Regions from separate parts of the Actinacidiphila glaucinigra genome, predicted to be linked through region 3. Evidence: riboswitches for the same ligand, from Rfam matches in the RefSeq annotation. Region 3 holds a riboswitch; each other region holds the start of a gene.
What was found. Region 3 has a riboswitch for cyclic di-AMP ahead of OIE69_RS22020 (M23 family metallopeptidase). Riboswitches for the same ligand answer to the same signal wherever they lie in the genome.

Region 1 (7,097 bases), 3.3 Mb from region 3:
TGGAGGCCCGTCTCACCTGAGCCCGGCGGCGTACGCGAGGACGGGCCGGACCCACGGGGTCCGGCCCGTCCTCGCGTACGGAGAGGCCGCTACGGGATGCGGACGCCCGCCTCGGCGGAGAGACGGTCGATCTCGGCGAGCTCGTCGGCGCCGAGCGGGCCCGCGTCGAGGGCGGCGAGGTTCTGGTCGAGCTGGGCGACGCTGCTCGCGCCGATGAGCACGGAGACGACCCGCGGGTCGCGCAGCACCCAGGTCAGGGCCAGCTGGGCCAGGGTCTGGCCGCGCTCGCCCGCGAGCTTGTCGAGGGCGCGCAGGAAGGTGAGCTTCCGCTCGGTCAGGGCGTCGCGCTTGAGGAAGTGGCCCAGCGCCATCCGCGAGTCGGCGGGCACGCCGTCCAGGTAGCGGTCGGTGAGCTGGCCCTGGGCGAGCGGCGAGTACGCGATGAGGGCGGTTCCGGTGTCGCCGACGGCGTCGAGGACGCCGTCCTCCGGGTCGCGCTGGAGGATGCTGTAGGCCGCCTGGTGGATCAGCAGCGGGGTGCCCAGCTCGCGCAGGATCTGCGTCGCGCGGCGGTGCGCCTCGGCGGGGTAGTTGGAGATGCCGGCGTAGAGGGCCTTGCCCTGGCGGACCGCGGAGTCCAGGGCGCCCATGGTCTCCTCCAGGGGCGTGTCCGGGTCGAAGCGGTGCGAGTAGAAGACGTCCACGTAGTCCAGGCCCATGCGGCCCAGGGACTGGTCGAGGGACGACAGCATGTACTTGCGGCTGCCCCACTCGCCGTACGGACCGGGCCACATGTCGTACCCGGCCTTGGTCGCGATGAAGAGCTCGTCGCGGTACGGGCGGAAGTCCTGGGCGAGGAGCGTGCCGAAGTTGGCCTCGGCCGAGCCCGCGGGCGGGCCGTAGTTGTTGGCCAGGTCGATGTGGACCACGCCGCGGTCGACGGCGCGGCGCAGCACCGCGCGCTGGTTCTCCAGCGGCGAAGTGTCGCCGAAGTTGTGCCACAGGCCCAGGGACACGACGGGCAGCAGGACCCCGCTGCGCCCGGTCCTGCGGTAGTCCATCGAGGCGTAGCGGTCGTCGGCGGCGAGGTAGGGCACGCGAGGGCTCCTGGGCGATGTAAGAAAATGTGAGGGATTGGGAGGCTACCGTCGCCGAATCGGCGCTGTCACGTCCGTTTTCCGGGCGCGGCCCGCCGTCCGCGGCCCTTCTCGCCCCGCCGGAGCGGCGGTTGTGGCGCACGCCACACCGCGGGCCGGGCCGGATGGGCGCATCCGGGAATCGCCGGCCGCCCCCGGCGGTTGGCTCAGGGGGTGTTCCTCCGGGCGGGCCCTCAGAAGGGCGCGGTCGGGGGCGGGTTGGACCGGGATGCGTCCTCCCTTATCCGGCATTGAGGCATCTAACCGGACATATGCGCCCACAGTGCATGCGTAATACATCGTTGCGTGACGGGTGTCACGTGCCGAACACGCAGCGCAGACCCCGGGCGACGCACCGTCGAATTTTGCCGCTGAATTTTACCGGGCGATATCACGTGATTACCGAGGGGCAATTTTTCGCCTACGCAGAGCGGACACTTATCACGTAAAGTCACAGAAGTAATTGATCGACTTGCGGTCTGCCGGGGGGCGTGATTCCGCTCCTTGCTCCGGAACGATTCCGTCGTTTAGCTTCCAGATCTCGCAGGACAAATGCCTGCGAGATTCTTCCGGGTAGAACGCCTAGTCCTGCCGCTGCCCGGACGCCGGATGACAAGACCGCACGGCAGGAGCGGGGGACCCAGGTAGTTTGCCGTTCCCGTTGGTCTCGGGACGGCTAGGGGTGAAGTCGCAGCGACATGCCTTGATGTGGCGTGCCCTATTGCGGCCGGGCATCTCCAGCCCGAACCCGACAGCTTACCTCGCAGGCGTCGGAGAGGAATTCGGCATGCCCGGTAAGGGAAAGCACCGTCGCCCGCGGAACACCCGCATCACCCGTATCAGCGCGCTGGCCGGCACCACCGGTGCGGCCGTGGCGCTCCCGATCGTCGGTGCCACCGGTGCCCACGCCGCTCCCGTGAGCGTCTGGGACAAGGTCGCGGCCTGCGAGAGCACCAACAACTGGTCCATCAACACCGGTAACGGCTTCTACGGCGGCCTCCAGTTCACCCAGAGCACCTGGGCCGGCTTCGGCGGCACGAAGTACGCCCCGCGCGCGGACCTCGCGACCAAGGCCCAGCAGATCGCGACCGCGGAGAAGGTCCTGGCGACCCAGGGCCCGCAGGCCTGGCCCGTGTGCGGCCCCAAGGCCGGTCTGACCAAGGCGATGGCCAACCCGTCGGCCACCCCGGAGAGCGTCTCCGGCACGGCCGCGAAGCCGGCCGCCAAGCCCGCCGCCCCCGCCAGGAAGGCCGAGGCGCCGAAGGCCGCCACCGCGCCGAAGAGCGCCGGCGGTTCCTACGCGGTCGCCGGCGGCGACACCCTCTCCAAGATCGCCGACGCCAGGTCGGTCGAGGGCGGCTGGCAGAAGCTGTACGCCGACAACAAGTCGGTCATCGGCGGCAACCCGAACCTGATCTACCCGGGCCAGGTCCTGTCCCTCGGGGAGAAGGCCGCCGCCAAGCCCGCGCCGAAGGCCGCGAAGGCCGCGAAGGCCGCCCCGGCCGCCGTCAAGGCCGCCAGCACCTCCGGCTACACCGCCCCGCTCGACCGCGTCACCCTGGGCACCGCCTACCACCAGGCCGGTGCCATGTGGTCCAAGGGCTACCACACCGGTGTCGACTTCATCGCCTCGACCGGCACCAAGGTGAAGTCGATCGCCGCCGGCACCGTGGTCTCTTCGGGCTGGGGCGGCTCGTACGGCAACCAGGTCGTCGTCAAGCACGCCGACGGCCGGTACTCGCAGTACGCCCACCTGTCCTCGCTGTCGGTCTCGGCCGGCCAGACGGTCTCGGCCGGTCAGCAGCTGGGCCTGTCGGGCGCCACCGGCAACGTGACCGGTCCGCACCTGCACTTCGAGGTCCGCACCACTCCCGACTTCGGCTCCGACATGGACCCGCTGGCCTACCTGCGCGCCCACGGCGTCAACGTCTGATCGAACTGATCCACCGTCATCCGGCGGTAGCCTGTGCCCTGTTCCCCGCTTGTTGGGAACAGGGCACATGCCTTTGGTCTGTGACCGAAAACGGATCGAATATTTCCATTTCTAGTTTCCTCTCGAACGGTCGATCAGTAGCCTCTGTCGCACGTGGTCGTGTCCACGACCAAGTGCCCCGATCGCCGACGACGAGCTGGAGCCGTTGATGGAGCGTCCCGCCTGGGCCCCGCAAGGCATCGATCTCTCCGTGCCGAGCGTGTCCCGCATCTACGACTACTACCTGGGCGGCTCCCACAACTTCGAGGTCGACCGGGAGGCCGGACGGCGGGCCATCGAGGCATTCCCGGGGCTGCCGAAGATCATGCAGGCCAACCGGGCGTTCATGCGCAGGGCCGTGCGGTACTCCGTCGACCAGGGCGTCACCCAGTTTCTGGACATCGGCTCCGGCATTCCCACCTTCGGCAATGTCCACGAGGTCGCCCAGGCCGCCAGTCCCGGCGCCCACGTCGTCTACGTCGACCACGACCCGGTCGCCGTCGCCCACAGCCGTGCCGTGCTGGAGGGAGTCGAGCACACCGCCATCGTCGCCGCCGACCTGCGTTCCCCCCGCGACATCCTGGACAGCGCGGAGGTGCGCGGGCTCATCGACCTGGAGCGCCCGGTCGCACTGCTGCTCGTCGCGGTCCTGCACTTCCTCGAGGACGCGGACGAACCGGCCAAGGCGGTGGCCGAGTTGCGCGAGGCCATCGCCCCCGGCAGCCTGCTGGTCGTCACCCACGCCTCGGTCGAGGGAGGTCCGCGCAGACCAGAGGAGGGGGAGCGGGTCGAGAACGTCTACCGCAGCGCGAGTTCACCGCTGATCATGCGGTCCCGGGCCGCGGTGGAGCGCTTCTTCGACGGCTTCGACCTCGTCGAACCCGGCCTGGTCTCCGCGCCGTTGTGGCGCCCCGACGGCTCGGACGACGACGAGCTCGACCCGGTCGTGTTCAGCGGGTTCGCGGGCGTCGGCCGCAAGGCGTGACCGTGACCAGAGACCCCGGCCCGGAGCCGGAGGCCGCCGACAGCCTGCGGCGCTTCGCGATCATCTGGAGCCGGGCGATCTACCCGGCCACCGCCACCTCCATGACGCGCGGCGAGTTCGAGGAGTACCTGCTCCCGCTCGCCGCGCGTCTCAACGCCACCCTGCGTGCACAGCCCTTCGACCCCCGTCCGGCCGCGGAGGTCGGCGCCGCGCTCGTGGCCGCGCACTGCACCGACCCCGCCGCGCTGGCGCGCATTCTGGACGTCGTCGACGCCTACCTGCTGCTGTACTGCCCGCCGGGCCCCGCCCTCCCGTCCGAGGAGAGCCGTACCCGATGCAACCGCCTGCAGCACTGGGTGGCCGCCGGATACACCCGGGCCCTGCAGGAACGTACGCGGACCGAGCAGGAGGCACTGTCCCGTGCGGCGCTCGCCGCCCGGGCCGCCACCGAACAGGCCTTGTACGAGAGCGAGGTCCGCTTCCGCGCAGTCTTCCAGGGCGCCTCCATAGGCATCGGCATCGCCGACATGGACGGCCGCATCCTGGACGTCAACGCCGCCCTCACCACCATGTTCGGCGGCCTGGAGCGCCACATCCGCAGCAGGAACGTCTACGACTGGGTGCACCCGGACGACGCCCCCGAGGTCTGGGAGATGCAGCGCCAGCTCAACCGGGGCGAACGCGACCACTACCGCATGGAGAAGGCCTACTACCGGCCCGACGGCACCGTCCTGTGGACCAATCTGACGGTCTCCCTGCTGCGCGACGCCGGCGGCATCCCCCAGTACATGCTCGCGCTGATGGAGGACATCACCGAGGAGCGCCTGCTCAGCGAGCGGCTGCGGTACGAGGCCAACCACGACGCGCTCACCGGCCTGGCCAACCGGAACCTCTTCTTCGAGCGCCTGGAGCAGACGTTGAACGGCCCCGACGGGGTGGGCGTCGGGGTCTGCTACCTCGACCTGGACGGCTTCAAGGACGTCAACGACAGCCTCGGCCACGCCGTCGGCGACCGGCTCCTGGTCGCCGTCGCCGAACGCCTCCAGGCCTGTGTCACCTCACCCGACCAGCTGGTGGCCCGCATCGGCGGCGACGAGTTCGCCGCCCTGGTCGTCAACCCCGCCAGCCGCGCCGACACCACCGGCCTCGCCGACCTGATCCTGGCCGCGCTGGCCGACCCGATCCGGGTGGACGGCCGTGACCTGTCCGTACGGTGCAGCATCGGCATCGTCGAGGGCCAGGCCGGCTCCCTGGGGCCCGCCGAGGCGCTGCGCAGCGCCGACATCACGATGTACCGGGCCAAGGCCGCCGGTGGCAACCGCTTCGAGCTGGCCGACCCCGACTCCGACGCGCGCGCCATCACCCGGCACGGGCTGACCAACCGGCTGCCGACGGCCCTGGAACGCGGCGAGTTCTTCATCGAATACCAGCCATTGGTACGGCTCGGCGACGGCAGTGTCCGCGGCGCCGAGGCACTGGTCCGCTGGTGCCACCCGGTGCACGGGGTCCTCGGCCCCGACCAGTTCATCCCGCTCGCCGAGAGCACCGGGCTGATCGTGCCGCTCGGCCACTGGGTGCTGCAGCAGGCCGCCTGGCAGGCCCGGGACTGGCAGTTCCCGCGCAGCGACGGCCATCCGCTGCGGGTCAACGTCAACCTCTCCCCGGCCCAGCTCGGCCACCCCGGCCTCGTCCCGGAGACCCTCGCGGTGATCAAGGACGCCGGACTGGAGCCGACCGCCCTGTGCCTGGAGGTCACCGAGAGCGCCTTCATCGGCGCCGACGAGGAACTGATGCGCCCGCTGCGGGAGTTCGCCGAACTCGGCATGGCCATCGCCCTCGACGACTTCGGCACCGGCTACTCCAACCTGGCCTCGCTGCGCCGGCTGCCCATCACCACGCTCAAGCTCGACCGCTCCTTCACGCGCGGCATGCAGCAGCTGCCCGCCGACCCGGTGGACGTGAAGATCGTGGAGATCGTCGTCGATCTGGCGCACACCCTCGGGCTGTCGGTGACGGTGGAGGGCGTGGAGACCGGCACCCAGGCCGAGCACCTGCGGGCCCTGGGCTGCGACACCGCGCAGGGCTGGTACTACGCCCGGCCCGGACCGCCCGACCGCCTTCACTCGCTCTCCCTGGTCGACACCACGACCTAGCGAAGCGGGCCGAGGAACCGCAGCAGCGCGTCGTTGAACTCCTCGGGGCGCTCCAGGTTCGGCAGGTGCCCGGCGCCCTCGACGACCACGAGGCGCGAACCGCGGACGGCCGCGTGCATCGCCTCGGCCTCGGTGACGGGGGTGTACACGTCGTCCCGGCCGACCACGATCAGCGTGGGCACCCCGACCGCGGTCAGCACGGCCCCGTAGTCGGGCCGCCGGGCGCGGCCGCGCAGGGCCGCCGCGGCGCCCTCGGTGGAGGTGCCGCGCATCATCCGCAGGACGTGCCCGGCCACTTCGGGCAGCGCGGTCACGTTGCGGGGCGTGATCATCCGGTCCAGCACCTCGTCGGCGTAGCCGGACATCCCCTCGGCGGTCAGCCGTTGCGCCATCGCGTCGCGGGCCCGCCGCCCCTCCTCCGTCTCGGCGCCGGGGAAGGTGTCGGCGAGCACGAGGCCGGTCACCCGGCCGGGGAACAGCCGCTGGAACTCCATGACGATCTGACCGCCCATCGACAGCCCGCCCACGACCGCCTCCGGAACGCCCAGGTGGTCCAGCAGGGCAGCGATGTCGCGGGCGAAGGTCCCCAGCGGGGTGACCCCGGGGACGACCTCACTCGCACCGTAGCCGCGCAGGTCCGGCACGATCACCCGGCGGCCGGCCGCCGCGGCGGGGACCTGCGGTGCCCACATCGAGCGGTCGAAGGGGTGGCCGTGCACCAGCACCAGTGGTGTGCCCGGGCCGTCCCCCTCGTCGTCGTACGCCAATGTGACGCCGTTGACCACTGCCGTCGCCATGGGGATGTCCTCGCCTCGCATGTGCCCCCTTCCGCAGGGGAGTTGTGCGTGATG
Region 2 (7,097 bases), 2.7 Mb from region 3:
TCGTCGAACACCAGCAGCACGTCGTGCTCGTCGCACGCCTCGCGGAGCACCCGCAGGTAGTCGGGGGAGTGGAAGGCCATGCCGCCCGCGCCCTGCACGACGGGCTCCACCACGACCGCGGCGAGCTCGTGCGCGTGACGGGCGATCGTCTCCCGCAGGTGGCCCGCGTACGCCTCCTCGTAAGCGGCCGGCGGCGCGTCCGCGAAGACCTGCCGGGGCAGGACGCCGGACCACAGCCCGTGCATGCCGCCCTCGGGGTCGCAGACGGACATCGGCTGCCAGGTGTCGCCGTGGTAGCCGCCGCGCCAGGTCATCAGCCGCTGCTTCTCCGGCCGCCCGAGCGAACGCCAGTACTGCAGGCACATCTTGACCGCGACCTCGACCGAGACCGAGCCGGAGTCGGCGAGGAAGACGTGCCGCAGCGGCTCGGGGGTGATCTCCACCAGGCGGGCGGCGAGCCGCACGGCCGGCTCATGGGTGAGCCCGCCGAACATCACGTGGCTCATCCGGTCCAGCTGGCCGCGGGCCGCCTCGTTGAGCACGGGGTGGTTGTAGCCGTGGATCGCCGACCACCACGACGACATGCCGTCGACGAGGTCGGTCATCCCCTCGACGGGCTCGGCGAGCCGCAGCCGGACCCCGGCCGCGGACTCGACGACGAGCGGTTCCTGACGGCCCGGCATGGGCCCGTACGGATGCCAGACGTGCTCCCGGTCCAGTGCCAGCAGCTCGCCCGGGGTGAGCGGCTCAGGCATTGGGGGGCAGGTCCGTGCCGGTGCCGCGGCGGCGCACGGCCACCAGGTCGGTGCGGGCGGCACCCGCGGCCGCCGGCTGCGCGGCGTCGCCGTGGCCGGTGCCGTGGGCGTGGCCGCCGCAGGGGCCGCAGCCGCCGCCCTCGCCGGGTGAACCGCAGCCCGCGGAGGCGTGGGCACCGCAGCCCCCGGCCGCGGCGGCCGCGTCCACACGGTGCACGGGCAGGGTCACCTCGCCGGCGCCCTCCACCTCGAAACCGGCGTCCGCGATCATGTCCAGGTCGGCCCTGCCGGCCTGGCCCTCACTGGTGAGGTAGTCGCCCAGGAAGATGGAGTTCGCCAGGTGCAGCGCGAGCGGCTGCATGCTCCGCAGATGCACCTCGCGGCCGCCCGCGATGCGGACCTCCACATCGGGACAGACGAACCGCACCATCGACAGGATGCGCAGGCAGCGCTGCGGGGTGAGGTTCCACTCCTTCGCCAGCGGCGTGCCCTCGAAGGGGATGAGGAAGTTCACCGGGACGGAGTCGGGGTCCAGCTCGCGCAGCGCGAAGACCACGTCGACCAGGTCCTCGTCGCTCTCGCCCATGCCCGCGATCAGCCCCGAGCAGGCCGACAGGCCCGCCGCCTGGGCCTGTTGCACCGTTTCGACCCGGTCCGCGTAGGTGTGGGTGGTGGTGATGTCCCCGTAGGTGGCCTCGGAGGTGTTGAGGTTGTGGTTGTACGCGTCGGCGCCCGCGCCGCGCAGCCGATCGGCCTGCCCGTCGGAGAGGAGGCCCAGGCAGGCGCAGACCTCGACGCCCTCGTTCTGCTCCTTGATGGCCTCGATGGTCCTGGAGACCCGGTCCACGTCGCGGTCGGTCGGGCCGCGCCCGCTCGCCACCAGGCAGACCCGCTTGGCGCCGCCGGCGACCCCCGCCGCCGCGGCGGCCGCCGCCTCGTCGGGCTTCAGCCAGGTGTACTTGAGGATCCCGGCCTCCGAGCCGAGCCGCTGCGAACAGTACGAGCAGTCCTCCGGGCACAGCCCCGACTTCAGGTTGACCAGGTAGTTCAGCTTCACCCGGCGGCCGAACCACGCGCGGCGCACCTTGCCGGCCGCGGCCACCACGTCGAGGAGTCCGTCGTCGGAGGTCGCCAGCACGGCGAGCGCCTCCTCGCGGGTCGGCAGCTCGCGGCGCAGGCCCTTCTCCACCAAAGCATTGAGCAGTTCCATGCCGCGATCCTGACGCACGGCACGGGCCGCGGCCAATGGGACATCCCACAAGACCGCTCGCTCAGGGTGTGTGCATCACCACACCGTGCGAGACGGTCCGGCACACTACGGTGCTGCCGAAACCTCCGAGCCGACCCCAGGGGACGACCATGACCCGCGACCCGTTCGACTGGATCGACGCGCACGCCGAACGGCGTCGCGCCGCCGGACTGGTGCGCACCCTGCGGCCCCGGCCCGCGAGCTCACCCCTGCTGGACCTCGCCTCCAACGACTACCTGGGGCTCGCCCACCACCCCGAGGTGACCCGGGCCGGCGCGGACGCCTGCCTGCGCTGGGGCGCCGGATCGACCGGTTCGCGGCTGGTCACCGGCAGCACCGAGCTGCACGCCGAACTGGAGGCCGAACTCGCCGCCTTCTGCGGCTTCGAGGCGGCGCTGGTCCTCGCCTCCGGTTATGCGGCCAACCTCGCCGCCGTCACCGCGCTCACCACCGAGCCGGGCACGCTCATCGTCTCCGACAGCGGCAACCACGCCTCGCTCATCGACGGCTGCCGGCTCTCCCGTGCCGGCACAGAGGTCGTGCCGCACGCCGACACGGACGCCCTGCGCAAGGCGCTCGGCGGCCACGACGGGCCCGCCGTGGCCGTCACCGACTCGGTCTTCTCGGTGGACGGCGACGCCGCCCCGCTCCGCGCGCTGGCCGCCGCCTGCGCTGAGCACGGGGCCGCGCTGCTGGTGGACGACGCCCACGGACTCGGGGTGCTCGGCCCCGGGGGCCGGGGGGCGGCCGCGGAGGCGGGTCTGGCGGGCCAGCCCGGACTGGTGTGCACCGCCACCCTCTCCAAGTCCCTGGGCAGCCAGGGCGGCGTGGTGCTCGGCCCGGCCCGGGTCATCGAGCACCTGGTCAACGCCGCGCGGACGTTCATCTTCGACACGGGCCTCGCCCCGGCGGCGACGGGCGCGGCACTCGGCGCGCTGCGCCTGCTGAGGCGGGAGCCGGAGCGTGCCGTACGGGCCCGGGCGGTCGCCCGCGAGCTGTACGAGCGGCTGACGGGGGCGGGGCTGGACGCCACCGCACCGGACGCGTGCGTGGTGTCGGTGCGGGCGCCGTCGCCCGAGGCGGCGGTCGAGTGGGCCGCGGCGTGCCGCGCGGCGGGTCTCGCGGTGGGCTGCTTCCGGCCACCGTCCGTGCCCGACGGGATCTCGCGGCTGCGGCTCACCGCGCGGGCGGATCTGACGGACCGGGAGATCGGCGACGCCGTGGGGACGATCGTCCGTACGGCGCCGCCGCGCCCCTGAGATCAGGGGTGTTCGGTCAGGCTCCCCGTCGCCACGGCGGCGAGGAACTCCGCCCAGGCCGCCGGGGGGAAGAGCAGGGCGGGGCCGCGCACATCCTTGGAGTCGCGTACGGCGAGCTGTCCCGAGAGCGGCCCGTCCCCGATGAGGGCCGTCTCGACGCAGTTGTTCGCCGCCGTGCTGTAGCTGCTGCGTCGCCAATTCACACCGAAGAGGGACGCACTGGAGGTGACGTACTGAGGCAGAGCGTCGGACATGGGGGGTGTGCCTCCTTACGCGCCTTTGCGGATGCCTGAGATGAAGGACAGCGACTGCTCACTCGACAGGGCATGGGAGCGCAACCGATTGAAGGCAGCACCGTACGCCCTGACGTCCTCGTGCTGATCCAGATAGAGACTACTCGTCAAATGGTCGAGAACAACCACGTCCAGATCAGCAATGCGCGGAAATGAGAAGATTACGAAAGGGCCTGTAACGCCTATATGCCCACCGGCCGAGAAAGGCAGCACCTGCAGATGCACATGAGGCAGTGAACCCAGCTCCACAAGATGGCTCAATTGCGCCGCCATCACTCCGGGACCCCCGACGCTGCGGCGCAGCACCGCCTCGTCCAGCACCGCCCACAGCTCCAGCGGCGGTTCGGCGCGCAGCACCGCCTGGCGGGCCATCCGCACCTGCACCAGGGTCGCGATCTGCCGCGGACCGAGTTGCGGGAGGACGGAACGGGTGAGCTCGCGGGCGTAGTCCGGGGTCTGCAGCAGCCCCGGCACCACCGTCGTCTCCAGTGTCCGCGCACGGCAGGCGTCGGTCTCCAGGGAGATGAAGTCCCGGTAGGCGGAGGGGAGTTCCTCCCGGAACTCATGCCACCAGCCGCGCCGGTCGCCCTCGCCCGCGAGGGCGGCGAGCATCTCCCGCAGTCGCTGGTCGCGCACTCCGTACACGTCCAGCAGCGCCGTGACGTCCTCGGGTCGCACTCCGCTGCGGCCGGTCTCGATCCGGCTCACCTTGGACTGGTGCCATCCCAGGCGCTGGGCGGCCTCACCGCTCGTGAGCCCCGCCGTGTCGCGCAGACGGCGCAATTCCGAGCCGATCTTTCGGCGGCGTACCGCCGGCACCTGCTGCATGGTGTGTGCACCTCCCGGTTCCCGGCACCCTCGCCGGTCCCCGAGCGAAGTCTGCCGCGCAAATACGTTCTCTCGTAGCAGAGTTCACCGCTTTGGGCGACAGATATATGCATATAGCTGTGGTGGCACCGGATTAAGGGCACGATGGGTGACACTCTGGCGCGTGAGTGCCGTACGGGGACGTGCCGCGCGGAAGGCGGGGCACGGCGCCTTCGGCCGTCGCGCGCGCGGCCACGGGCGCGGCGGGCGCCGGCGTCCTGGTCACGGCGGGAAAGGGACAGCGTCGCCATGGCAGACCACCAGGAAGCATCCGTCACCCTGCCGAGCGACCCTGCCTCGGTCCCCGCGGTACGCCGCTACGTGAGCGACCTGCTGGTGGAGTGGGGCATGTCCGAGGACTCGGACCCCGCCGACTCCGTGCGGCTCATCGTCTCCGAGCTCGCGACCAACGCGGTGCTGCACACCTTCGGCCAGTCGCCCACCTTCACCCTCGACGTCCAGCTGGACCGGGACGAGCAACTGCGCATCGGGGTCACCGACAGTCACCCACGGTGGCCCCAGCGGCTGCCCGCCGCCGTGCAGCAGGACAACGGCCGGGGCATGGTGATCATCCGTCACCTCACGGCGGAGGCGGGCGGTACGCTCCTGGTGACTCCCACCGCGGAGGGCGGCAAGACGGTGTGGATCAGCCTGCCCTGGGCCACCGCCACCGCCGCCGTCGAGTGACCCCGGCGGCCCTCGGTCCTCCCGGCCGAGCGGCAGCGCCTCGGCGCCCATCGGCACGAATCCCGCCGCCGTGAACGCCTGCACGCTCGCCGCGCTGCCGTTGGCGATCCGCGCCCACGCCATTCCGCCCTCGGGGCGATGTGACGTGCCGTCGGCCCCGTGTCCACAGCGCCGGTCGCGTCGCCCGGGAGCCCCGGCTCCCGGGCGACGCGACCGGGGTCACTTCACCCGGCCGTACCAGACACTGCGGCTCCAGATCTTCTCCAGCCGCACCCGTCCGCCGGGCTTGGGGGAGTGCCAGATCTTCCCGTGCCCGGCGTACATCCCCACGTGGTAGACGTTGCTCCCGTAGTGGAAGAAGACCAGGTCACCACGGGTCCGTGCGGACTTCCGGATGTGCCGGACGCTGTTGTACTGCGCCCCCGCGGTGCGAGGGAGCTTCTTGCCCGCCTTCTTGAAGGAGTAGAAGGTGAGCCCGGAGCAGTCGAACCTGCCGGGACCGGCGGCCCCGTACTGGTACAGCGCGCCCTTCTTGGACGCCGCGATCTTCAGTGCCTTGGCGGAGACCGTCGCCGCCTCGGCCTGCTGGGCGAGTTCGGGCAGTACCGCGGGACCGGCAACGGCGGCCGCCGTGAGGGCGGATACCGCCCCCAGCCGGCACAGGACCCCGGACATGGCTGTCGGCGCACTCATGCGCAACCCTTCGTCGTCCGCCTGCGAAGGATGACCTGTCGGGTTCGGGCAGGCGAAGATGCCCGGCCGCGGATGCGGCTTCACCCCAAGGGTCCGGCGACCGGCGCCGGACCCGTCGTGCTCGGGTCCTCCGCTCCTGCCGATGCGTCGTCGTCGACCTGGCATCCGCGCGGCGGCAGGATTCGGCGTCCGCGCGGACCGCCCCGCCGGGATGGCGGGGGCTTGTCGTCGAAGGGATGATCACCCACCGAAGCGTCCGATTCCCAGCGCAACCGGTCGAATGTGAGTCTGTTCACGACTCACCTATTCGGGTGGACTCCACGACACATGGCCCGGACTGACGACTCGAAAGGAGTCGAACACCAGGGACGGAGCGTCAGATTCCGGATGTGTGCGGCCATATCGCGCAACTCGGGGCCACTCGGCCGTCCACGACAGATACAACGATCGGGCGAGTCCATTCGGTTCGAGTTCGTGCCGCCCGAACGGACCAGTGTGTCGTGACGCTCCGTCAGCGAGGCCTTGACGGCGGCAAGGCGACCTGCCCCGCGCGCCGTTCGCCGTCGAGCACCCGCAGCGCCCGTTCCATCGTCGCCGTGTGCACCTCGTTCTCCCCGCGCGTGTGCATCAGCGTCAGCGCGTCACGCAGCTCCGCGGCCCGTCCCACCAGGGCCTGCGCGGCGCGCAGCGCCCCGTAGGTGTCCCTGGAACGGGACGGGTTGATCCGGCCCAGCAGGTCCACGACCCCCAGATAGGCGTCGACGAGCTCGCCCTCGGCCCGGGTCAGGGCCGGGAGCGGGGGCAGTTCGGGCACCACCGCCGGTCACCGCAGGGCGCGCGGTGCGCGGCCTGCGCCGTCCTTGCGGCTCATCGTCAGCCGGTCCACCAGGCCGTAGGCGAGCGCCGACGGGGCGTCAAAAATGGTGTCCCGTTCGATGTCGGCCCGGATCCGCTCCGGGTCCTGCCCGGTGTGCCTGACCAGCAGCTCCTCCAACTGGTCGCGCCGGCGGAGCAGTTCCCTGGCCTGGATCTCCAGGTCGGCCGTGGTGCCCTGGATCACCTCGGCGAACGAGGGCTGGTGGATCAGCACCCGCGAGCCGGGGGTCGCCAGCCGCTTGCCGGGCGTTCCGGCGGCGAGCAGGACGGCCGCCGCCGAGGCCGCCTGGCCGACGCACACCGTCGACACGTCGCAGCTGACGAACTGCATGGTGTCGTAGATCGCGGTCATCGCGGTGAAGGACCCGCCGGGGGAGTTGATGTAGAGCGAGATGTCCTGCTCCGGGGCGGCGGCCTC
Region 3 (7,097 bases):
GCGCCCTCGCCGATTCCCCCGGCGCCCTGATCGTCCTCATCACCGACGACGAGGACAGCGCCCGCGAGGAGCCGCCGGACGTGGACGTCCCCGTGCTCGTGGTCTCCCTGGAGAGCTACGGCTGCTCGCTGCGCTTCAACAAGGCGGTGACGGAGGGCGGCGGCGCCTGCCTCGCGGCCACGCAGGACCTGCCGAACCGGGTCGCGGAGACCATCACCCGCCTCACCTCGGGAGGGTCATGACAGCCACGGGCCCCGCAGGCGCGGGCGGCGCCCTCCGGCCCCCGCGCCCCGGCCGCCGCCGGCGCCGCGCCCTCGGCGTGCTGCTCGTGCTGCTCGCGCCGGCCATCGCGGCCTGCGGGGGCCCCACCACGGCCCCGGCCCCGGAACCCGACCGCTCCCGGCCGCTGATCGTCGCCAGCGACGCCGACCTCACCGCCGGCGGGCAACCCGGCGTCCGCCGCGCCCTGATCGACCAGTGGAACCGGCGCAACCCGGACCGGCCGGCCCGGCTCGTCGAGCTCCCCTCCGCCTCCGACGAGCAGCGCAGCGAGCTGATCGGCGCCTTCCAGTCCGGCACCGCCGCGTACGACGTGGTCAACCTCGACATCAGCTGGATCGCCGAGTTCGCCGACAGCGGGCTGCTGCGTCCGCTCGACCCCGCCCTCGTCGACGGGGACTTCCTGCGCCAGGCCGCGGACGCCGGCCGCTGGAAGGGCCGCACGTACGCGGTGCCCTTCAACACCGACGTCGGCCTGCTCTACTACCGCACCGACGACCTCGCCAAGGCCGGCCGCCGCCCTGCGGACCTGCGCGGCTACGCCAAGATCGGCGACCTGCTCGCCGACGTCCGCCCGCTCGGCCACGCCGCCTACACCACCCAACTGCGCGCGTACGAGGGCCTGACCGTCAACACCCTGGAGACCTTCTGGACCGCGGGCGTCGAACTCGTCGACGGCGACGGCCGCTACATCGGCACCGAGGACGGGCTGCGCGAGGGCCTGGACGAGCTCGGACGGCTGGGCGCCGCCAACAACCTCAACCCGGAGTCCCTGGAGGCCGACGAGTCGGTGACCCTCGCCCAGTTCACCGAGGGGCAGAGCGTGCTGATGCGCAACTGGCCCTACGCCTACAACCGGCTCGACGCCGCCCTCGCCCCCGGCGTCCGCTTCGGCGTGGCCCGGCTCCCCGGCGTCGCCGCCCTGGGCGGGCAGAGCCTGGGCGTGGCGGCCACCAGCGACCGCCCCGGCGACGCCGCGGACCTGATTCGCTTCCTGACCGGACGCGGCGCCCAACATGCCCTGCTCAGCGCCGGTTTCGCCCCCGCGCGACGCTCTGCATACGGGGCCGGGGATGTCAACTGTGACGATCCTCACGAACCCCGCGCCTGGTTCTACGACCGCCCCGCGGGCCGCGGCTCGGAGCCCTCGCCCTCGCCGTCCGCGGCGACCCCCGGTTACACGACCCTGCTGTGGTGCGCGCTGCAGGCCGCCAGGGCCCGTCCGGCGACCGCGCACTACGTCACGTTCACCCGGGTCCTGCAGCGTGAAGTGCACGGAATGCTCGCGGCGCACCGCTCGGCCGACGCGTCGGCCGAGCGCCTGGGCGGCCGTCTGGGGCGTGCGCTCGGCGGCCGGGGTCCGGGGTGACCGTCACTCCTCGTGAGCGCGGCACTCCCTTCCGCATAACGACTGATGCACACTCACATTTCCCGTAGGTCACGGCAGTCACGACCCAATGTCCGCTTATGCCCTGTCCATCCCCATAGATTCCCGTCATGAACTCGCTTGAGTGGCTTGGAATTGGCGGGCGCCTCTATTAACGTTCGATAACGCAGCGCGGTTATTCCGCCGCCGACAGGGCGGCGCCGTGCGCTTGCCGAATCCCGTCCGCGGGAACCGGGGAACCACTTCCTGGGGTGAATCGGGGGCCGTCCGCGGTCCTCGTAGGAGACCTTCCTGCTCCGAACCCGTCAGCTAACCCGGTAGGCGAGAAGGAAGGAAAGGAGCGCGCCCGCGTGGCGTCGAACGAGCCTGCCCTGATACCCGGACAGCAACAGGGGTCCGCAACCGCGTACTCCGAGTGGGACACCGCCGAGTGGAACATCGCCGCCGGCTGGAATCCCCCGGCAGCCGAGCAGGCACCGCCGACGAAGAACGCCATCGACGGCTGGGACACCGGCCAGTGGAACATGGCCGCCGGCTGGCTCGACGCGGCCGCCGCCGCGGAGACGGCCTCCCAGAACGCCGGCGTCGCGGAGCCCGAGGCTGCCGGTCCCGAGGCGTACGAGGCCGCTGCCGCGCACCCGCGGCGGGAGGACATCGAGGCCTTCGAGGCGTTCGGGGGCCCCCGGGACGTCGAGGGCGCGCCCGTCGAGGGCCCGCAGGCCGAGCCGTGGAACCCCACCGAGGAGTCCGCGGGCACCGTGCGCGGCCGGCACCGCGTCGCCAAGCAGCGTTCCCTGGGCCGCGGTTCGGCGGTCTTCGGGGTCGCGGCCGTGGCCGTGCTGGGCGTCGGAGGGGTCGCCACCGCCGAGGGCAAGAACCCGCTCCCCGTCTCCCTCCCCCATCTGCCCGACGCGTCGCAGCTGCCCGGCATCGGCGCGCTCGTCGACGACGACAGCGCCCCCGAGGCCAAGCCCGTCGCCGAGGCCCTGCGGTCCGACGCGGGTGAGGCGCTGCGCAACCGCATCCTCGACCAGGCCCAGCAGCAGCGGAACGCCGCCGACCGGGCCGCCAGGAACGCCGCGCAGCAGGAGGCCTCGGCCAAGGCCGCCAAGTCCGCCGCGCAGGAGCGGGTCCGCGCCGAGGCCGCCGCCAAGAAGAAGGCCGCGGCGGAGGCCGCGAAGAAGATCGAGGCCGAGCGCCTGGCCGAACTCGCCAAGAGCTTCGTCAAGCCGGTCTCCTCGTACTCGCTGACCGCCGGCTTCGGCGAGTCCAGCTCGCTGTGGGCCAACACCCACACCGGCCAGGACTTCGCCGCCCCGACCGGCACCCCGGTCAAGGCCATCCACGGCGGCACCATCACCGAGGCGGGCTGGGCCGGTTCGTACGGCTACCGCATCATCCTGACCCTCGACGACGGCACCGAGCTCTGGTACTGCCACCTCTCCTCGATGATCGTCACCTCCGGCAAGGTCAGCACCGGTGACACCATCGGCCGGGTCGGCGCCACGGGCAACGTCACCGGTCCGCACCTGCACCTCGAGGTGCGCCCCGGCGGCGGCGACCCGATCGGCCCGATGGGCTGGCTGCGCAGCAAGGGCCTCTCCGTCTGACGCGGCCGGCCGGGAGCGGCCGCGGCTCTTCGCGGCGGCCGTGAACGGCCTGTACGACCACACGAACTCCGGCGGTCCTGGTGACACCCCCCGTCATCCAGGGCCGCCGGTCCGTGTCTACGGGACGACGAAGTTGTAGAGCTCCGAGATTCTCGGCGGCCCGCTCGGCTCCGGGAAACCGGACTCCTTGGCGGCGGGCATCATGATCTCCATGAAGGCCTCGAGCGCCTGGGCGGACTGCCAGACGTTCACCAGGCGCAGCCCCTCGTTGGTGATCACGGCGGCATGAGAGAGCAGGCCGGCGGGCGGATGCTCGGGCCCGAACCCCGCGCGGTGGTTCGCCTCCTCGTACTGCAGGGCCGTCACACCGGGGAACTCGACCTCCGCCAGGACCGGCATGGGAACCTCCCGCCTCCCACCGACACGCCTACGCCCCAATTTCCTCCGGCTGCACCCCGGCCGCAATCCGGAACCCGGCCGCAATCCGGAACCCGGCCGCAATCCGGAACCCGGCCGGAGCCGGGCCCGAACGCGGCCGTCACGCGCTCAGAGCCCTTCCAGCCGTACGTCCGCGGAGTCGCAGGCCGACGTCTCGTCGGCGTACACCTCGCAGACCGGCCGCCCGTCGGGGGTCATCGTGTGCTCGACCTCCCAGAGGCTGATCTCCTCGCCGGTCTCCAGCAGGAAGGCGTGCTCGTACAGCGTCCAGCCGGCGACCCGGCCGGTGCCGATCCGGGTGTGCCGCCCGGTGACGTACGCGATGTCGTGGCCGACCGCCGAACCCAGCCGGCTGCGCAGCTCCTCGCCCGGCACGTCCGTGTTCTCGGCGCGCCGCAGCACCCGCCACGCGTGCTCGGCGGAGTGGTCCTCCGAGTACTGCCGGGGCCCGGGCGTCAGGTCCATCGCCAGCTGCGGCAGCCGCGCCAGCCAGTCCGCCGCCTCCGCCTCCAGCTCCTCCGGGGAGGGCTCGCCGAAGCGGGCGTCGATCATGTGCTGCGCGGCGGCCAGCGCGTCCGGGTCGGAGTACACCTCGTACAGCGGTTCGTCGCCGCCGGGGCCGGTGTTGTGCTCGATCTCCCACAGCATCTGCGTACTGCCGTCGGCCAGCAGGAACGTGTGCCGCAACGTCCTGCGGCTCAGCCGGCGCGGCGGCCCCTTGCGCTGACGGAAGGACGCCAGCTCCGTGCAGCCCATCAGCGCGGTCGCCAGCCGTCCCAGCACGCGGTCGTCGACGTCGAAGGCGTTCTGCGCCCTGGCCAGCACCACCTCGACGTCCGCCGGACCCGCCCCACCTGGTCGCGCGTTCCCCATGCGGTCCTCCTGCTCACGGCATTCCCCGCGCACCATTGCGAGCACTCAGCGTAGTGGTGTCGACGCTCTGCGCGTCGGGTCTCGCGGAAAAATGGTGCACCCCCACCCGTAGGAGGCGCGTAAGACACGAAACGCACGCCCCCTGCTGCCACTATGCGCCCATGCGCGCACTCTTCGTAGGCCTCTGCACTCTCGATGTCATCACGCTCGTCGACCACGTCCCGGCCCCGAACGAGAAACTCACCGCCCGCACCCAGACCGTCGCCGCCGGCGGCCCCGCCACGGGCGCCGCCGCCACCTTCGCCCACCTCGGCGGCGAGGCCGTCCTGCTCACCGCCTTCGGCGGCCACCCTCTCGCCGGCGCGATCGACGCCGACCTCGCGGCACTCGGCGTCGACGTCATCAACCTCACCGCGGACTCCCCCGAACCCCCGGCGGTCTCCACGATCCTGGTCACCGCCGCCACCGGCGACCGCGCCGTCGCCTCCACCAACGCGGCCTCAGGGGCCTCCGTCTCCCCGCCCGGAGACCTCTCCGTCCTGGTCGGCGACGCCGATGTCGTCCTCGTCGACGCCCACCACCCCGCCCTCGCCGTCCCCGCCGCCCGCCTCGCCCGCGCCGCCGGAGTCCCCACCCTCCTGGACGCGGGCAGCTGGCGGCCCGCCACGCCCGCCCTGCTCCCCTACGTCGACGTCGCCGTCTGCTCCGCCGACTTCCACCCCCCGGGCACCACCACCCCGGCCGAGGCCCTCGCCTTCCTCCACGACGCCGGCGTCCGCTGGACCGCCGTGACCCGGGGCGCGTCCCCCATCCTCCGGCCCGACGGGCAGATCCCCGTCCCCGCGGTCACCCCGGTCGTCGACACCCTCGGCGCGGGCGACGTCCTCCACGGCGCCCTCGCCCACCACCTCGCCACCCACATCACGACCCGCCTCACCCCGCCGGCCTTCGACGCCGCCCTCGCCTTCGCGGCCACCGTCGCCTCCCGCACGTGCGCCACCTTCGGCACCCGGGAGTGGATGCGGGCCTGAGGGGTCCCGGCCAGGAGGTCAGGACCGCCCGCGGCTCCGCCCCGCGAACAGCGTGAACAGCACGACGCTCACCCCGAGCACGGCCCACCCCACGGCGGTCTCCGACAGCGAGGTCTGCGTCCGCTTCGGCAGCAGCGACAGGCATCCGAGCACGACGAACATCGCCCCCAGGTAGCTGAACCCCGCCGTCAGCACCCACCGCACCATTCGGCCCGACCGCACGTTCGGCGACTTGTTGCCCATGGGGATCCCGCCCTGTTCCTCGACGATGCCGCGACACCCGGGGGCCCATGCTCCGGCCCCTCCGCAGTGCTTCAACGCCCGCCCACGGTCCCCGACACGGGCGTACGAAGTCACGAATTCACGGGTGTTGCTCACGGGGCTGGTGTGAATCGGCTAGCGACAGCCGGTGGGATGGGCGCGGTTTTACCGCTCGCGGCGGCCTCGGAGGGCCAGCGCTCCGGCCGCGAAGATGACGACCGAGGTGGCGAGGACGGTCCAGAAGAATCCCGACTCCTGAAGGGACCGCAGAGCGTCTTGGGGAAGCAGGGCGAAGATGAGCAAGACCAATCCAGTTGCGAGTGCATAGCTCACTCCCGCGCCCAAGAGGACGCGCAGCGCGCGGGATGTCAGCGAGGGGTGCATTTGAGAGGCCATGGTCGCTCCGGCTGTCACTCGGTGATGAAGTGGCATTGCGACGCGCGCTTGGTGCCAGCGACGAAGAAGTCCGCACACGCCTTGCCGTAGTGCTTCAACGTGCGGTGCGTCGTGTCGACACGGCCGATCGAACTGTGGAGCGTGCACTTGCGGTGCGTTTCGCCCCTGCTGATGAGGTAAACACGGCCATTCGTGTCCGAGTAGCGCCAGTCGATACGCCAGTTGCACCAGTTACCGCCGGCGCTGTCCATCCCGAAGCTGTCTTGCACGGATGCCTCCTGGCGGTTCACGTTCCTGCCCGACCCACGCACGAAGTGGCCGAGCGTGGTGGTGGGGAGGCAAAGCTCCTGTCCCTTGGCATCCATGCAGAAGCCGACCACCTTTGCGTACCCCACGGCACTTGCCGACGCGGGCGTCGAGAAGCTGATCACCGTGGCGACTGCCGTGGATGTCGCCAGGGCGGCCTGCGACACGTAGCGCGTCACCGCGTTGACTCGGCCCATGAGGATTCCTCCGATGCTCTTGATGTCGTGACGCACCAGGAACGGCGGATCCGATTCGGGCGATACGTGGTGTTGCGTGCCGGTGACAGAAGGTCGCTCGGGGGAGTGGTGCAGGAACCTTAAAGCATCAGTTCTGCAACAGGAGTTAGGCCGTCAGCCTGCGGCGATGGCGGAGTAGGTCCAGACGTCTGCGGGCGGTTCGTGCTGGAGGCGCCAGGCCCTTGTCTTCGACGTTTACGGCAGGGCCGCCGAGCATCCAGGGCCGAGGGCCGCCGATGGCATCCGGCTCTAACAGGAGTGACTGACACGTGTGGCGCGC
Region 4 (7,097 bases), 980 kb from region 3:
GTGACGATCGGGACATGCCAGCCGCCGGACCACCGACCAGCCCGCCCGACGGGGCGTCGTACTTCGCGCCGCCGGACCCGGCCGGATCCCGGGTCCGCAAGCTCTACCGCAGCTCCGAGGGCCGGATGATCGGCGGTGTCGCCCGAGGGCTGGCCGGGCACCTCGGACTGCCGGTGGCATGGGTGCGGGTGGTGTTCGTCGTCCTGGCCACCATCCAGGGCCTCGGCGTCCTGCTGTACGCGGTCTTCTGGTTCGTGGTGCCGCTCGGCGTCGGCGGGGTCGTCGAGGCCAAGGAGCCGCGCGACGCCCGCTCCTGGCTCGCCGGACGCAGGCCCGACCGGGGCCAGATCGTCGCGCTCATCGCGCTCGCCATCGGCCTCGGCATCCTGCTGGACAACCTCAACCTCGGCAGGGCCAACGCCTATGTGTGGCCGCTGCTGCTGATCGGGCTCGGCGTCGCCCTGGTGTGGCGGCAGGCCGACAACGCCCGCCGGGCCCGCTGGGCCGAGCTGAGCCGCCGCAAGAGGCTGCTGCCCTTCGCGCGCGGCGCCGCCGGGGTGATCCTCGTCGGCGTGGGCGTGACCGGCTTCCTCGTCGTGCAGGGTTCGGTCAGCCACCTGGGCACCATCCTGCAGGCCGCGCTCGCCGTCCTGGTGGGCGCGGCGCTGATCGCCGGACCGTACCTCGTGCGCATGACCCAGGACCTGTCCGCGGAGCGGCTGGCCCGCATCCGCGCGCAGGAGCGGGCCGAGGTCGCCGCGCACGTCCACGACTCCGTGCTGCACACCCTGACCCTCATCCAGCGGCACGCCGAGGACCCGCGCGAGGTCGCGCGGCTGGCCCGCGCGCAGGAACGGGAGCTGCGGGCCTGGCTCTACCGGCCCGAGGGCAACGGCAGGGACGACGAGCCGGCCACCCTCGCGGAGGCGGTGCGCCGGGCGGCGGCCGAGGTGGAGGACGCGCACGGCGTCCCCGTCGAGGTGGTGTGCGTCGGCGACTGGCCGCTCGACGAACGCCTGGTGGCGCAGATGCAGGCCGCCCGCGAGGCCATGGTCAACGCCGCCAAGTACGGTGGGGACGAACCCGTGCAGGTGTACGCGGAGGTCGAGGAGAGCAAGGTCTTCGTATCGGTCCGCGACCGCGGCCCCGGCTTCGACCTCGAGGACGTACCGTCGGACAGGATGGGCGTCCGGGAGTCGATCATCGGCCGGATGCGGCGCAACGGTGGCGAGGCGCGGCTGCGCTCCGCACCGGGCGGGGGGACGGAAGTGGAGCTGGAGATGGACAGGGCCCAGGGACCAGGGAGGTCGTCATGAGCACGGAACGACGCGTGAGGGTCGTCCTCGTCGACGACCACCGGATGTTCCGCACCGGGGTGCAGGCCGAGATCGGCGAGACCGAGCGGACCGGGGTCGACGTGGTCGGCGAGGCCGCCGACGTGGACCAGGCGGTCTCCGTCATCACCGCGACGCGGCCCGGCGTCGTCCTGCTCGACGTCCATCTGCCGGGCGGCGGCGGGGTGGAGGTCCTCAAGCGCTGCGCCGGGCTCATGGCCGACGCCGAACACCCCGTGCGCTTCCTGGCGTTGTCGGTCTCCGACGCCGCCGAGGACGTCATCGGGGTGATCCGCGGCGGCGCCCGCGGCTATGTGACCAAGACCATCACCGGCCCGGACCTGGTCAGTTCGGTGTTCCGGGTCGCCGACGGCGACGCCGTCTTCTCGCCCCGGCTGGCCGGCTTCGTCCTCGACGCCTTCGCCTCCACCGACGCCCCGCCGGTCGACGAGGACCTGGACCGGCTGACCCAGCGCGAGCGCGAGGTGCTGCGGCTGATCGCACGCGGCTACGCGTACAAGGAAGTCGCCAAGCAGCTCTACATCTCGGTGAAGACGGTCGAGTCGCACGTCTCGGCGGTGCTGCGCAAGCTGCAGCTCAGCAACCGGCACGAACTCACCCGCTGGGCGACCGCCCGCCGGCTGGTCTGAGGCACCGTGGCGGGGGCGTCACGCCGGCCGCGTGGCGCCCGCGAAGGGCATCTGGTCGACCGGGGCGAGTTTGACGACGTCACCGGTGCGGGGGGCGTGGATCATCATGCCGTTGCCCACGTACAGGCCGACGTGGCTGATTCCCGAGTAGAAGAACACCAGGTCGCCGGGCTCAAGTTGGGAGCGGGAGACCCGGGTGCCCGCGTTGATCTGGGTGTACGTCGTGCGCGGCAGGGACACCCCGCCCGACCGCCACGCGGCCTGCGTGAAGCCCGAGCAGTCGTACGCCGACGGCCCGGTGGCGCCCCAGACGTAGGGCAGACCGAGGTTGTCGTAGGCGAAGGAGACGGCGCGGGCGGCCCGCGCGTTGGGGGCGGCGGCGGGCGCCAGGCCGGTACGGGAGCCGGTGGCGGCGCGGCCGGCACGGGCCGGGTCGGCGGAACCGTGGCCCCCGGAGGACAGCACCTCGGCGCGCCGGCCGGCGGTGAGACGGCCGAGCAGCTGCCGTGCGGAGGCCAGGCGCTGCTCCACGGTGCGCTTGTGGCGGGCGAGTTCGGCCCGGGTGCCGCGCAGTTCCGCCAGCTCGCCCTCGGTCTCGGTGCGCAGCTGCTCGATGTCCCGCCGCTGGGCCGACAGGGCGCGCAGCGCGGCGTTCTGGCGGCTGCTCATCCGGTCCAGCATCCCGGCGCGCTCCAGGTAGTCGCCGGGGGAGGAGGCGAGGGCCAGCTGGACGGCGGGGTCGATGCCGCCGCTGCGGTACTGGGCGGTGGCGAGGGAGCCGAGGCCGTCCCGGGTGCCGTTGAGGCGCTCGGTCCTGCGGGCGAGTTCGTCCTGGAGGCGCTCGATGCGCCCGGTGGCCGTGTCCGCCTTCTCCTTCGCGCCGTTGTACCGCTCGGTGGCCTGCTCGGCCTCCTCGTACAGCCGGTCCACCCGGGCCCTGGCCTCGTCCGCGGTCAGCCGGGGCTCCGCGTGCCCGGCCTCCCCGAACACCGTCACGGAGGCCGCGCCCGCCAGGGCGAGACCTGCGGCGGTGCGCGCGGTCGTGCCTGCCCGACCGCGATCCTTGGGCCTTCTGTGCGACGCCACGCGACGCCACTCCTTCCGGGCTGTCCGTACGCCCCCCGGCGGTCCGGCGGCGGGCGGACGGGGAGCCGTCCACCGCCGGACCTTTCGGCGGGGGCGGCCGTGCCGGGGACGGGGTCCGCGCGGCAGTGGGGATCGGCCACCTGGGGCAGGACGCTAAACCTGGACGCCGCGAGGGGGCTCCGCACTGTGCGGGACTGGTCAGATTCGGCCGTGGACTGCCCACGGATGACCGCTGTTCGACGGGTGACCTGGTCACTTCCGGTCCGGCCGTGACCGATGTGACGGAAGAGTGCGACCTCGGTGCCGGACGCTGGTATGAGCCTGGCTAGGGTCCTGAGCCATGGACGTACTCATCAACCTGATCGTCGGCCTGCACATCATCGGCATCGCCGCGCTGCTGGGCGGCTTCCTCACCCAGATGAAGGCCATGGGCCGCGGCGAGGCCCGTTTCGTGCCGGGCATGCTGCACGGCGCGCTGACCATGCTGGTCACCGGCGCGCTGCTGGTCGGCCTCAACCAGGCGGACGACCAGCCGGTGAACAACATCAAGATCGGCGTGAAGCTCGCGGTCCTGGTGGTGATCCTCGGCCTGGTCTACGTCAAGCGGGACGAGGAGAAGGTGCCGGCGGCGGCCTTCGGCACCGTGGGTGCGCTGACCACCGCCAACATCTTCATCGCGGTGCTGTGGACCTGAGCCCGGCCGCGGACGGCCGGGCGGGGGCTCAGGCTCAGGCCATCCGGGCGTAGCCGTAGATCGGCATCTCCGTGATCGGCGCGATCTTCACCACGCTCCCGGTGTGGGGGGCGTGGATCATCTGGCCGCCGCCGATGTAGAGGCCGACGTGGGTGATGTCCGAGTAGAAGAAGACCAGGTCGCCGGGTTGCAGCTGGTCCGCGCTCACGCGGCTGCCGAAGTCGACCTGGTCGTAGGTGACACGGGGGATCGAGACGCCCGCCGCGCCCCAGGCGGCCTGGGTCAGGCCCGAGCAGTCGTAGGAGTTCGGGCCGGTGGCGCCGTACACGTACGGCTTGCCCAGCTGGGCCCGCGCGAACTCGATCGCCTTGGCCGCCTTGGCGGCGTAGGTCCCCGACGCCGGAGCCGTCGAGCCCGAGGAGCCGGCGGACGAGCCCGACTCCTTCGCCGCCGCCTCCTGCGCGGCCTTCTCCTTGGCGGCGATCTCCGCTGCCTTCTCGGCGGCCTCCTCCTGGCGCTTCTTCTCCAGTGCCGCCAGCCGCGCCTTCTCCTGGGCGGTGAGGCTGTTCAGCAACTTCTGCGCCGCGGCGAGCTTCTGCTTGACCGCGGTCTTCTCCGCGCTCAGCCGCTGCTGCGCCTCGGTCAGCTTCTGCAGGCTCTCCACGGCCTCGGAGCGCTTGGCCGTCGTCTCGGCCTGCTCGGAGCGGAAGGTCTCCAGCGCGTGCTCCTGGCGGTCGGACAGGCGGTCCATCAGGTGCGCCTGGTCCAGGAACTGCTGCGGGTCGGAGGTGAGCAGGAAGGTCGTCGTCCCGTCCAGGCCGCCGCCGCGGTACTGCGCCGCGGCGTACTCGCCGATCGTGCGGCGGGCGGCGTTGAGCGTCTCGGTCTTGCGGGCCACCTGGTCGAGCAGCGCGTCGGCGCGCGTGCGCTGCTGCCCGGTCTGCTCCTTGGCGCCGTTGTAGCGCTCGGTGGCGGCCTCCGCCTGGTGGAAGAGCTTGTCGACCTGGGCCTTGACCTCGGTGATGGAGGGCTTGTCGGGTGAGGCGGGCGCCGCGCTCGCGCTCTCGCCGAAGAGGGTGACGGTCGCCAGTGCGGCGGTCGTGAGTCCCACCGCGGCGCGGGGGCCGGGGACGGTCAGCGCGCGCGGGCGCGGCTTGCGGTGCGTCGCCAAGTCAGGCGGCTCCTTCCGTGGACCGCCTACCGGGTTAGCTGTCGGGTTCGGGCTTCGGAAGGCCGCCCTACGGTCCGTGCGGGCGCGTCGCGCTCGTACCGACCGATTCACCCCAAGGTCGTGGGTCCCCGGCTCCGGCGGTCGCCGGACTCAGCGGAGGCGGCCCGTGACGGCACGGTCGCCGCCGCGTGGAGCGGACCGCCTGATCCGGCACGGTAGTCAACTGCGGGGGTCCGTGGGAACCCTGGTGTTCGAATTGTCCGCAATCATTTCGTGACCTTCACCATTCGGGGCCGTGACGGGCCCTGTTCCGCCCGGTCGTGACGGGACGGGGCCGGACGGGGCCGGACCGGGAAAGGGGGGACCGCGGGCGCGCGCGGCGGCCGGCCCGGGACGGCACCCGGGGCGCCCGGTGCGTCCGGGGCGTACGGGCTCGGGCAAGCGGCGCAACGTTGTCCGTCCCACGGCCTAGACTCGGGAGGCGATGAGCAGCCTCTTTGACGACAGCTTCCTGGCCGGCCTCGAACCGAGGGAGGAGGAGCCCCCGCCGCCTCCCGAGGACGGGCCCGAGACGGTTCCCGACGACCTCTTCGAGGGGCGCTTCGACGCGCCCGTGGACCGGGACGCGTACTACCGCGACGGCGCCCCCCGCCCGGCCGTGGACCCGGCCGCGCTGCTCGAAGGCCTGAACGACGAGCAGCGCGCCGCCGTCGAGCACTCCGGCTCCCCGCTGCTCATCGTCGCCGGCGCCGGCTCCGGCAAGACCCGGGTGCTCACCCACCGCATCGCGTACCTGCTGGGCGCCCGCAAGGTGCACCCCGGCCAGATCCTGGCGATCACCTTCACCAACAAGGCCGCCGGGGAGATGAAGGAGCGCGTCGAGCAGCTGGTCGGCCCGCGCGCCAATGTGATGTGGGTCTCCACCTTCCACAGCGCGTGCGTCCGCATCCTGCGCCGGGAGTCCAAGAGGCTCGGCTTCACCTCCAGCTTCTCGATCTACGACGCGGCCGACTCCAAGCGCCTGATGGCGCTGGTCTGCCGTGACCTGGACCTGGACCCCAAGCAGTTCCCGCCGAAGTCCTTCAGCGCCAAGGTCTCCAACCTCAAGAACGAGCTCATCGACGAGGAGACCTTCGCCGACCAGGCCGAGAACCCCTTCGAGAAGAAGCTCGCCGAGGCCTACGCGATGTACCAGTCGCGGCTGCGCGAGGCCAACGCGCTCGACTTCGACGACATCATCATGACCACGGTCAACCTGCTCCAGGTCTTCCCGGACGTCGCCGAGCACTACCGGCGCCGCTTCCGGCACGTCCTGGTCGACGAGTACCAGGACACCAACCACGCCCAGTACACCCTGGTGCGCGAGCTGGTCGGCACGGCGACCGGGGACGCGGCCGAGGGTGAGGAGCCCGCCGAGCTGTGCGTGGTCGGTGACGCCGACCAGAGCATCTACGCCTTCCGCGGCGCCACGATCCGCAACATCCTCCAGTTCGAGGAGGACTACCCGCAGGCCCGCACCATCCTGCTGGAGCAGAACTACCGCTCCACCCAGAACATCCTGACCGCCGCCAACGCCGTCATCGAACGCAACGCATCGCGCCGGCCGAAGAACCTGTGGACCGAGGCCGGACAGGGCCCGGTCATCACCGGCTACGTCGCCGACCAGGAGCACGACGAGGCGCAGTTCATCGCCGACGAGATCGACCGGCTCACCGACGCCGGGGACGCCCGTCCCGGTGACGTGGCGGTCTTCTACCGGACCAACGCGCAGTCCCGTGTCTTCGAAGAGGTCTTCATCCGCGTCGGCCTGCCCTACAAGGTCGTCGGCGGGGTCCGCTTCTACGAGCGCAAGGAGGTCCGGGACGTCCTGGCCTACCTGCGCGTGCTCGCCAACCCCGAGGACACCGTCCCGCTGCGCCGCATCCTGAACGTGCCCAAGCGCGGTATCGGGGAGCGCGCCGAGGCGATGGTCGACGCCCTGTCCGCGCGCGAGCGGATCTCCTTCGCCGCCGCGCTGCGCCGGGTCGACGAGGCCTTCGGCATGGCCGCCCGCTCGGTCAACGCCGTCAAGCGCTTCAACGAGCTGCTGGAGGAGCTGCGCACCGTCGTCGACTCCGGCGCCGGACCCGCCACCGTCCTGGAGGCCGTGCTGGAGCGCACGG

Region 1: linked by a shared signal. The riboswitch ahead of OIE69_RS07185 (transglycosylase family protein) and the one ahead of OIE69_RS22020 (M23 family metallopeptidase) in region 3 are both predicted to bind cyclic di-AMP.
Region 2: linked by a shared signal. The riboswitch ahead of OIE69_RS34475 (C40 family peptidase) and the one ahead of OIE69_RS22020 (M23 family metallopeptidase) in region 3 are both predicted to bind cyclic di-AMP.
Region 4: linked by a shared signal. The riboswitch ahead of OIE69_RS17300 (C40 family peptidase) and the one ahead of OIE69_RS22020 (M23 family metallopeptidase) in region 3 are both predicted to bind cyclic di-AMP.

Annotation. Positions count from the first base shown of each region.
Region 1 is NZ_CP109144.1:1,623,703-1,630,799, reverse strand. It holds gene OIE69_RS07195 (GNAT family N-acetyltransferase) at 1-20, shown strand, start outside; gene OIE69_RS07190 (aldo/keto reductase) at 90-1,097, opposite strand; cyclic di-AMP (ydaO/yuaA leader) riboswitch at 1,730-1,921, shown strand; gene OIE69_RS07185 (transglycosylase family protein) at 1,924-3,069, shown strand; gene OIE69_RS07180 (SAM-dependent methyltransferase) at 3,278-4,093, shown strand; gene OIE69_RS07175 (putative bifunctional diguanylate cyclase/phosphodiesterase) at 4,090-6,246, shown strand; gene OIE69_RS07170 (alpha/beta fold hydrolase) at 6,243-7,043, opposite strand.
Region 2 is NZ_CP109144.1:7,645,915-7,653,011, forward strand. It holds gene OIE69_RS34445 (adenosylmethionine--8-amino-7-oxononanoate transaminase) at 1-755, opposite strand, end outside; gene bioB (biotin synthase BioB) at 748-1,965, opposite strand; gene OIE69_RS34455 (8-amino-7-oxononanoate synthase) at 2,115-3,263, shown strand; gene OIE69_RS34460 (DUF397 domain-containing protein) at 3,266-3,517, opposite strand; gene OIE69_RS34465 (helix-turn-helix domain-containing protein) at 3,533-4,384, opposite strand; gene OIE69_RS34470 (ATP-binding protein) at 4,673-5,110, shown strand; gene OIE69_RS34475 (C40 family peptidase) at 5,330-5,803, opposite strand; cyclic di-AMP (ydaO/yuaA leader) riboswitch at 5,807-5,963, opposite strand; gene OIE69_RS34480 (hypothetical protein) at 6,315-6,620, opposite strand; gene OIE69_RS34485 (ATP-dependent Clp protease proteolytic subunit) at 6,627-7,097, opposite strand, start outside.
Region 3 is NZ_CP109144.1:4,913,434-4,920,530, forward strand. It holds gene OIE69_RS22010 (caspase, EACC1-associated type) at 1-242, shown strand, start outside; gene OIE69_RS22015 (extracellular solute-binding protein) at 239-1,648, shown strand; cyclic di-AMP (ydaO/yuaA leader) riboswitch at 1,866-2,005, shown strand; gene OIE69_RS22020 (M23 family metallopeptidase) at 2,017-3,276, shown strand; gene OIE69_RS22025 (hypothetical protein) at 3,394-3,675, opposite strand; gene OIE69_RS22030 (DUF6227 family protein) at 3,823-4,587, opposite strand; gene OIE69_RS22035 (PfkB family carbohydrate kinase) at 4,749-5,618, shown strand; gene OIE69_RS22040 (hypothetical protein) at 5,637-5,861, opposite strand; gene OIE69_RS22045 (hypothetical protein) at 6,045-6,182, opposite strand; gene OIE69_RS22050 (hypothetical protein) at 6,290-6,778, opposite strand.
Region 4 is NZ_CP109144.1:3,933,356-3,940,452, reverse strand. It holds gene OIE69_RS17320 (PspC domain-containing protein) at 15-1,316, shown strand; gene OIE69_RS17315 (LuxR C-terminal-related transcriptional regulator) at 1,313-1,984, shown strand; gene OIE69_RS17310 (C40 family peptidase) at 2,003-3,070, opposite strand; gene OIE69_RS17305 (hypothetical protein) at 3,411-3,764, shown strand; gene OIE69_RS17300 (C40 family peptidase) at 3,799-4,935, opposite strand; cyclic di-AMP (ydaO/yuaA leader) riboswitch at 4,944-5,101, opposite strand; gene pcrA (DNA helicase PcrA) at 5,420-7,097, shown strand, end outside.